DNA from 3 places in the Candidatus Pelagibacter sp. PS_41 genome. Region 3 is predicted to be linked to each of the others. Evidence: riboswitches for the same ligand, from Rfam matches in the RefSeq annotation. Region 3 holds a riboswitch; each other region holds the start of a gene.
The links. Region 3 has a riboswitch for S-adenosylmethionine ahead of AC5SL8_RS01835 (homocysteine S-methyltransferase family protein). Riboswitches for the same ligand answer to the same signal wherever they lie in the genome.
Positions count from the first base shown of each region.

Region 1: linked by a shared signal. The riboswitch ahead of AC5SL8_RS03780 (OsmC family protein) and the one ahead of AC5SL8_RS01835 (homocysteine S-methyltransferase family protein) in region 3 are both predicted to bind S-adenosylmethionine.
Region 2: linked by a shared signal. The riboswitch ahead of AC5SL8_RS03035 (O-acetylhomoserine aminocarboxypropyltransferase/cysteine synthase family protein) and the one ahead of AC5SL8_RS01835 (homocysteine S-methyltransferase family protein) in region 3 are both predicted to bind S-adenosylmethionine.

Region 1 covers NZ_CM182062.1:680,067-683,346, reverse strand. Annotated here, with positions in the region: gene AC5SL8_RS03790 (DUF1737 domain-containing protein) at 9-215, shown strand; SAM riboswitch class V at 508-572, shown strand; gene AC5SL8_RS03785 (homocysteine S-methyltransferase family protein) at 639-1,700, shown strand; SAM riboswitch class V at 1,704-1,768, shown strand; gene AC5SL8_RS03780 (OsmC family protein) at 1,772-2,323, shown strand; gene AC5SL8_RS03775 (NAD(P)/FAD-dependent oxidoreductase) at 2,442-3,280, shown strand, end outside.
Region 2 covers NZ_CM182062.1:557,832-561,111, forward strand. Annotated here, with positions in the region: gene argC (N-acetyl-gamma-glutamyl-phosphate reductase) at 1-179, opposite strand, end outside; gene rpsI (30S ribosomal protein S9) at 213-653, opposite strand; gene rplM (50S ribosomal protein L13) at 655-1,116, opposite strand; SAM riboswitch class V at 1,256-1,324, shown strand; gene AC5SL8_RS03035 (O-acetylhomoserine aminocarboxypropyltransferase/cysteine synthase family protein) at 1,329-2,630, shown strand; gene AC5SL8_RS03040 (COX15/CtaA family protein) at 2,638-3,280, opposite strand, start outside.
Region 3 covers NZ_CM182062.1:347,397-350,676, forward strand. Annotated here, with positions in the region: gene AC5SL8_RS01830 (DMT family transporter) at 1-834, shown strand, start outside; gene AC5SL8_RS01835 (homocysteine S-methyltransferase family protein) at 827-1,735, opposite strand; SAM riboswitch class V at 1,745-1,808, opposite strand; gene AC5SL8_RS01840 (2OG-Fe(II) oxygenase family protein) at 1,898-2,488, opposite strand; gene AC5SL8_RS01845 (sulfite exporter TauE/SafE family protein) at 2,518-3,264, opposite strand.

The DNA of each region.
Region 1 (3,280 bases), 330 kb from region 3:
GTCTGATTATGAAAGGTTATAGATTTATTACAAGTGACGACACTTCAGAATTTTGCCATCGTGTCACGGAGGCCATATCCAATGGATGGAAATTGTATGGTGAACCCAAAATGACCTTTGATAAAAAAAGAGGGGTCATGCGTTGTGCTCAAGCAGTTATAAAAAATTCACCTCAGAAAAAGTATTCCAAAAAGATGAAGTTATCATCGATATAAATGGCAGATCAGATAATACCCTTTGTTTATATGCTAGGGATACTCTTATTAGTACTCCCAGCTTTTCTACAATCTAATTCTAAATTAAAGCAGTTTTTAACTAATCTTACTATTTGGATTGTCATTATCCTTCTAATTCTAACCATCATCTATTTCATTTGACATTTTGAGAGAAAGTTGATTATATGTAATTGCGCTGAGTTAAGTTAAATTGCAGAGCGCGTTATAAATCCTGCTAAAGCGACGCTTCAACCACCGCTTTAGACAGGTGGTTTTTTTTTATCTTTCATAAAATTAAGCCGGGCAGTTGAACCATATTGTGCGCCCTGCATTTGCTTAAGCACTAAAAAGGAGAAAAGAGGCCTATGAATATAACCTCTTATTATTTTGTGACCTTTTTTCTCCAAAACAAGAGGAAAAAAAATGAGCACAAATAAATTAAAAGAAAGATTAGATAAAGGACCGGTTATATGCGCAGAAGGTTTTTTATTTGAGATAGAAAGACGTGGCTACATGTCATCAGGGGAATTTGTTCCAATGGTGTCATTAGATCATCCTGAAGTTTTAGAGAACTTACATAGAGAATTTCAACACGCAGGATCTGATGTAGTTGAGGCCTTTACTTATAATGGACACAGAGAAAAAATGCGTGTTATTGGTAAGGAAGAACTTCTTGAACCACTAAATCGTTCAGCATTAAAAATTGCTAAAAAAGTAGCACTAGATACTCCTAAAGGATCAAAACCAAATTTGATGGCAGGTAATATTTCAAATTCAAATATCTGGAAACATAATGATCCACAATCTCAAAAAGAAGTTGAAGGAATGTTTGCAGAGATGATTGGTTGGGCCGTTGAAGAAGGTGCTGATATGTTAATTGGTGAAACTTTTTATTATGCTGAAGAAGCTTTTAAAGCTTTAGAGATAATGAAAAAAACAGGTTTACCAACTGTATTAACCATATCTCCAATGGGTGAAAATAAAATGAGAGATGGAAAATCAGTTGTTGATACCTGTAAAGAGCTAGAGCAATTAGGGGCCGATGTTGTAGGTTTAAATTGTTTTAGAGGACCTGCTACTATGTTTCCTTTTTTAAAAGAAATTAGAAAAGCAGTTAAATGTCATGTTGGAGCATTACCTATTCCTTATAGAACCAGTGAAGATTACCCAACATTTTTTAATCTACCAGATCGAAGTAATTGTGCATGTCCATCACCTCATGGAAGAACGTTTCCAACAGCATTGGACCCACACTTTTGTAATAGATATGAAATAGGAAAATTTGCAAAAGATGCTTATGAGCTAGGTATTAATTACCTTGGAGTATGCTGTGGAGCAAACCCAATGTTGATTAGGGAAGTTGCTGAGTCAATTGGTTTAACTGTTCCAGCAAGTAAATATCGAGAGAACATGGAAAATCATTTTATGTATGGAAAAAATAAAAGAATTCCAAAACATATGACTGAATATGGAGACAAAGCGTAAATAAATTAAGAAGGGCATTTAACTAAATTGTGCGCCTGACATATGTCGAAGCACTAAAACAGGAGAAAAAAATGAGTAACAATCTAAAAGAAACAATCAGTAATCTACAGAAGGATTTTACAGCCAACCCAAAAAATGCTGTGGTCCAATATGAAAGCAACTCAATTCTTAAAGAAGGACTTCAATCTGTAGTCACTCTTAGAGAGCATAAATTAGTTGTTGATGAACCCAAAAGTTTTGGTGGTAAAGATGAGGGACCCAGCCCAGTAGAGTTAATATTAGCAGCGTTAGCAACGTGTCAGGAGATAACTTATAAAGCATTTGCTACAGCAGCGGGTATTAATATTGAGAGTGTTAGTGTTAAATTAAAAGGTGAATTAGATCTTCAGGGTTTTTTAGCTTTAAATAAAAACACTAGACCTGGCTTTCAATCCATCTCTGGAACTGTTGACATTAAATCTTCATCACCAAAAGCAGAAATAGATAAATTGATTGATACGGTAAATACACATTGCCCGGTATTAGATATTTTATCAAAAGGAGTTCCTATTAAATTGTTTCAAAAGGTTTCTTCAAGTTCTAATAATAAAGAGCACATAGAGCAAAGAGCAAGTGCTGCTTAACTAATCTAACTCAAGCTCTATGAAAAATAGGGCTTGAGTCTTTTAAGTTCATTTCAAATCCTAAAAAATTAGAAGTTTGACTAGAATTAAGTATTAATTGCGTGCTAGGGTCTTGTTAATGAAAAATATTTATCATTCCGATATTTATCAATTTAACACCCCAGTTAATAGTTACTGGGAAGATCAATCAAATGAAAATTTAAATCTAGAAAAACTTAATAAAGATATCAGCTCAGAAATTGTTGTAATAGGTGGAGGGTACACTGGTTTATCCTGTGCAATTAATTTAATAGAAAATCATAATTTAGATGTCATTTTAGTTGAAGCTGGAAAAATAGGTTGGGGGGCTTCATCTCGTAATGCAGGTTTTTGTTGTCTGCCACCAAGTAAGATGTCTTTTAAAAAGATGCAATCTATTTACGGCAATGATGAAACTAAAAAGTTCTTTAAAAACTCTGTTGAAGGCTCAAATTATACAAAAGATATTATACAAGAATATAATATTGATTGTGATGTAACGGGGGATAGTAATTACGTAGTCGCCCATCATCCAAATAAGTTTAAAGATATTAAAGAACAAGCTTCAGCTTATAGAGAAGAGTTTGGTATTGAAACTGAAATTTATTCAAAAGAAGAATTTGATAAAATTGGCCATGGGGGCACAGAGCAATTTGGAGCTTTTTCTTATAAACCTGGTTTTGCAATCAATCCTCTTAAGTTTGTTAATGGCATTGCAAAATACGCTTTATCTAAACAATTAAAAATCTTCGAGCACACTAAAGTTGATAAAATTGATAAAGATAAGGGTGCTTATATTTTAAGGACGAAAGAAGGATCTATTCGTTCAAAAAAAATAGTCGTTGCAACAAATGGGTTCTACCAAGAAGGTTTAATCCCAGAGATGAATTCAAGAATTTTACCAGTAATTTCAAATATTATTGTCACCCAACCCTTAAC
Region 2 (3,280 bases), 210 kb from region 3:
GTAATCTTTGGTAAATTTTTTGATTTTAATGATTTTTCATAACTAGCAATTTTCTTACCAACAGATGAGCTACCACATAAATATTTTATATTAATATTTTTGTGCTTAACTAATAACTTTATTAATTGAACACCAATATAACCAGTAGAACCAGCAACTAAAACATTAAGCTTAGGCATTGTTTATTATAACTATTTTGAAATAAAAAAGAATTATCTTTTCGAGAATTGGAAGCTTCTTCTAGCTTTTTTACGACCAGGTTTTTTTCTTTCAACAGATCTTGAGTCTCTGGTGTTAAGTTTCTCTGTTTTTAGTGTACTTCTTAGTTCTGAGTCAAATAATATTAAGGCTTTTGCAATACCGTGAACCATTGCTCCTGCCTGTCCTGTGTGACCGCCTCCAGCAACACTACATCTAACATCATATGCTGTTGCTTGATTAATGATTTCAAAAGGTCTTGTGATTTGCATTTTATGACTACCACTAGTGAAGTATTCATCCATTGTTCGACCATTAACATAAATTTTACCAGTCCCTTTTTTTAACCAAATTTTAGCAATTGATTTTTTTCTTCTGCCAGTAGCATATTTACTATCTTTAAAATCTAACTTGATCTTAGGTTTTTTTGATATTGTTTGTGCTGTTTGTTCCATATTAATTTCTAATTAAATTTTTACTATTTAATTTTCCTAAATCTAAAAGTTTGGGATTTTGAGCTGCATGAGGATGCTCTTCACCAGCATAAATTTTAACTTTAGTTAATTGCTTTCTACCAAGAACACCTCCTGGTAACATTCTTTTAACCGCTAATTTTAAAGTCTCTCCTGGTTTATTCTTTTCTAATAGTTTTTCAGGAGTTATTTCTTTAATTCCACCTGGGTGGCCCGTATGTCTATAGTATTTTTTGTCTTTAAATTTTTTTCCAGTAAATTTTGCATGTTCTATATTTTTAACAACTACAAAGTCTCCATCATCCATGTGAGGTGTGTAAGTAGTTTTGTTTTTTCCCCTAACAATCATTGCTATTATAGATGCTAATCTTCCAACAACTGCTCCTTTAGCATCAATTTCAAACCAATTACTTGTTAATTCGCTACTTTTTAAAAATTTAGTCATGGTGCGAGGATTAATACTATTAATAATTATAAAGTCAATTTTATATTTCTCTTGCAATATAGCCATTTAATGGTAACTTTTATTTGCCGATTTGTTCCTATTGCAGGCTAATAATTGCTAAAAAGGATTTTTTACGCACATTTTCGGTAGGCGCATTTGAACTGTATTGTACGCCTTGCATAAAGCAAAAGTACTAAAAAAGGAGTATTAAGATGAGTACAAAAAGACAAAACCCAGAAACTATAGCATTGCACGGTGGTGATTATAGAAGTGACCCAACTACAAAAGCTGTAGCTGTCCCAATTTATAGAACAACTTCATATCTATTTGATAGCACTGAGCATGCAGCCAATTTATTTGGTCTAAAAGAGTTTGGAAATATCTACACAAGAATTATGAATCCAACAAATGATGTTCTTGAAAAAAGACTTGCTGCCTTAGATGGTGGATTAGCAAGTTTAACTGTTTCTTCGGGTCAAACAGCTTCAACATTTGCTATTTTGAATGTTGCTCAAGCTGGCGATAATATTGTTAGTTCTACAGATCTTTATGGTGGAACTGTTTCATTGTTTACTCATACATTGAGCAAGCTTGGTATTGAAGTTAGATATGCAGATCCAGCAGATCCTAAAAACTTTGAAAAAGCAATAGATGGTAAAACTAGAGCTTTTTATGGGGAAACATTACCCAATCCATATTTAAGAGTATTTCCTATTAAAGAAGTTTCTGATATTGGAAAAAAATATAATATACCATTAATAGTTGATAACACGGCCGCTCCTATCATCTGTAAGCCAATAGAACATGGTGCAGCTGTAGTAGTTTATTCACTTACAAAATATATAGGTGGACATGGTACAGTTGTAGGTGGAGCACTAATTGATGGTGGAAATTTTGATTGGACAGCTAATCCAAAAAGACAACCACTGTTTAATGAACCTGATGCAAGCTATGGTGGCGTAGTTTGGGGTAAGGCAGTTCCTGAATTAACTGGTGCCAATGTATCCTTTGCTGTTAGAGCAAGAGTTACTCTTTTGAGAGATCTTGGAGCTGCATTAGCGCCTGATAATGCTTTTGGAATAATTCAAGGACTTGAAACAGTAGCCTTGAGGATGAAACAACATTGCTCTAATGCTGAAAAAACAGTGGGTCACTTATCTAAACATAAAAAAGTTGCTAGAGTGATTTACCCAACCAAATATGAAGGAGATATTGGTAAAAGAGCAAAAAAATATCTTAATGGGGGAAATGGTGCTTTAATAGGAATAGAACTAAAAGGTGGTATTGAGTCTGGTAAGAAATTTATAGAAGCTTTAAAGATGTTTTATCATGTGGCAAATATAGGAGATGCTAGAAGCTTAGCTATACATCCAGCAACAACAACTCATAGCCAACTCACAGAGCAAGAATTAAGTGCTGCAGGAGTTACGCCTGGATATATAAGACTGTGTATAGGATTAGAACATATTGACGATATAATAGATGATCTTGATCAAGCACTTAACGCTTCATAACAATTCTTTATCGTTTTAAAAAACCTCTTGAGTTTTTATAAATGAGTAAAATATAGGTTGTTAATACAAAAATAGAACCTAACTGGTGTAGTGATGCATACTTTATTTCTACACCAGATATTAATGTAATAATTCCTAATAATATTTGAATAAGTAAAGCTGTATCAAAAAGAATTATATTTTTTATGGCAACTCCTTCTTTAATAAATAAATAGTTAATAATCATAACAAGGATCAGAAGCAGATAGGCAGTTGATCTATGTAAAAATTGAATAATAGAAGTATTATAAAATGACTCAGAGGTAAAAAAATCTAATAATAAAACATCATTTGGAAAAAATGTACCATTCATATCTGGCCAAGTATTATAAATTAAACCTCCATCTAAACCTGACAGAAAAGCTCCCAATATAATTTGAATAATAATTAATAAAAAAATAAATAACAAAAAGGATTGTGGAATTTTATAATCTAATTTTTTAATATCAAAAAAATCTAAAATATACCAAAAAATTAAACATAAGATAAAAAGTGCAAGTGATAAATGAATTGCCAATCTAAAATGACTAACATCATTATTTTGTGTTAATCCACTAGTAACCATAAACCAACCTAAAAATCCCTGCAGACATATAAGAAAAAATATCAAA
Region 3 (3,280 bases):
TGGTCTTCAGCTTTTTTTAATATTAAAATTGCAACAGAATCTTTTGGCCCTGTTACAATTGCTTTTCTAAGAGTTTTTTTTGGATCTATTCCAGTATTATTATTATGTTTTTACAAAAAAATAAGAGTGGAGGCATTCTCTAAAGATTGGTATTGGTTTGCTATAATAGGTTTTGTAAATTTAGTTTTACCTTTTTTTCTAATAGCTTACGGTGTTAAATCAGTGCAAAGTAACTTGGCTGCAATATTAATGTCTACAACACCATTAAGCTCAACAATATTGGGTCACTTTTATACAAAAAATGAAAAGTTTAATTTAGTTAAAACTTTTGGAATACTAATTGGCTTTTCAGGAATTATTTATTTATTTTCAGATAATCTATTGATAAATGATAGTAATTTTATTTCTGCGTTATTAATATTACTTGGGTCAACCTGTTATGTTATTGGGGGAGTTTTAACTCTTAAAATTAGTAAGAAAAAGAATGAAAATGTAACATGCTCTATATTAATTTGGGCTGTCCTAATCTTAATACCATTTGTTTATTTTATTGAAAAACCATGGAACTCGGTTCCAAGCATTGAATCTACAATATCAGTAGTTTATCTAGGAATGATTTCAACAGGTGTTGCTTGGTTACTAAGATTTAAAATTCTAAAAGATAATGGTCTTATATTTCAGTCACAAGTTTCTTACTTAATTCCAATATTTGGCACTATATTAAGTTATATTTTCCTAAAAGAAATAATAACACCTAAAGTTTTATTATCTTTATTAGCAGTTGTTGTTGGAATTTATTTTGTAAAAAAATCAGATCAAAAAAAAACTACTTAAATTGAACCATTTCCTTAATATGAGAAGGCCTTGTTTCACAACATCCACCTAAAATAGTTGCACCAGCATTTTTAAACTTTTTAACAAAATTTGCCATCAATTCAGGTGTTAAATCTTTTCTTTGACCTAAAAACTCATTAGGATTCCCTGTTTTACTTTTATTATAGGAATTAGTATATCCATTTTTGGGCTTGGTCGTTTCAAATGCATTAAGCTTAAATCCAAAAGGAATACCTAAATTTTTAACCTCTTCCAAATTTATAGAAAAATTTTCAGGTGAAATACAAGATAAGATTAATCCAAGTAAATTCTTGTGGTCAATATTATTTACAATATTAGATATTTTTTCACCACTTGGAAGATTAATACCCTCAGATATGTGCGCACCTATCAGATAAGGTTTTTTGAAATCCTGGATTGCTTCAATTGCTAGTCTGAATTCTTTAACACTTGATAAAACATCTAAATAAAAAAAGTCAACATATGGATCAAGTAATTTTGCTTGATCATAAAAATTTTGTTTAATTTCTTCATCTGCTCTCGTGTCTTCTTCGTAAGTTAAATATTGAGGTGGAAGACCCCCAGCTATCAAAATATGTGGAAATTGTTTTTTAGCTTTTTGAGCTATCTCCCCAGCTTTTTTATTTAGGTATTCAAATTTATCCTCAACTTTATTGTCACGTAACCTAACTCTTCTAGTTGTAAAAGTTGTGGTAACAATAACTTCAGCTCCAGCTTTAATAAAATCCAAATGAGTATCTAATAATAGCTGATGATATTCTTCTTTAAGCAATGCGTTAGCACTCCACAATGTTCCATTAGGTTTCATACCACGAGCTAATAATTCTTGCCCCATACCACCATCTAAAATTCGTGTTGTTTTAAAAAAATTAATATCCATTCTTACTCCTTACTTTTTTAGTGCTTTTGCTTTATGCCAGGTGCACAATATAGTCCAACTACCTTTACCAATTATATAATGATTTCCTTTTTAGCAGTTAATACCTGCAATATGGATCAAATCGGTTAATGTGTTTATATATCAAATAGACTGATTAGTAAATCACTTCTTAAATAATATTTTAGCATTAAATGAGAAGGATCTTCTCTCACCATCAACATTAAATGGGTAAGCTGTGTGCATTAAATAATTTGGAAAAATCAATAAATCACCTAATTTAGGGTTTAAATTGTAGATGCTTTTACTTAAAAAATTTTTTTGACCATTGATAAAATCAATAGTTCCATTAGTTTTAATCTTTTTATTCTTAAGAAGTTTATTTTGATTCATATCTTTTGGGATTTTAAGATACCCAACCCCTGATAGTTGTCCTTCATGATAATGAATTGGGTTATACTCATTTTTTAATTGTCTTACTACCCATAGGTTGATTATCTTAATTTCTTTAATTTTTTTAACTCCTGACTTATCAAGATAAACTTTGATATTTTTTATTATCTCTTTAGACAAACTTTTATTAACTATTGTTTTAGGTATTTTGATTTCATTCTTAATTTGACTTGCTAGCTTAGAACTATAATCATCTTTTATAGATGATTGGGTCTTATCAACGTGATTATTTAATATGTTAATAATTTTTTTAGATAACTTTGTTTTTCCAATAGTTGGTCCAAAAGCTCTAAATGTTTTCATATTTTATCTATAATAATTTAATACTTCCGTTATGCAAACAACTTCAATCCTATTCGAATAGCGACAAATATGACAAGTGCTGATGTCACTAAAGCCAACATTTTTGCAGGAAAAATTTTAAGATTTAAATAGTTTCCTATTTGACCGCCTATTAAAACAAACAGAAATAAAGGCCAATAATCATAAATTCCATTTATTGTCGATGACTTTGTAAATTGACCAGCAAGACCTGACAGAGAATTAATCAGTATGAATAATGATGCGGCAGTTGCAATATTTTTTACTTTATCTGCTCTAATCAATAACAATATGGGGCTTAAGAAAATTCCACCACCAATCCCAACTACACCAGACACAAATCCAATAGATGCGCCTATTAATAAGGATAACATTTTTGGTATTTTTTTATAAACTTCAATCTTTTGATCAAAAGATTTAAATTTCACAAGAAGTAGAGCTCCTGCTAGTGTTAAGACTACAAAAAGTAAAATTTCAAAAATTTCTTTATTTATTGATAAAGAGCCACCTATGAATGCAAGTGGGACAGATGATATTAAAAATGGGGCAAGGATCTTAAGATTGATATTTCCAGCTTTAATATAATTAATACAATTTCCTGATACGACAATAATATTACAAAAGAGGGCAATTACAGGAAAGATTAAGTAGGGAACATCCCAAATTAACAGAAGAGCTAAATACGTAGAACCACCTCCAAATCCAACACTAGAGTATAAAGTTGCTGTTAGAAGAAATAAAAATGATAATATAATCATAATAATTATTTTAAAT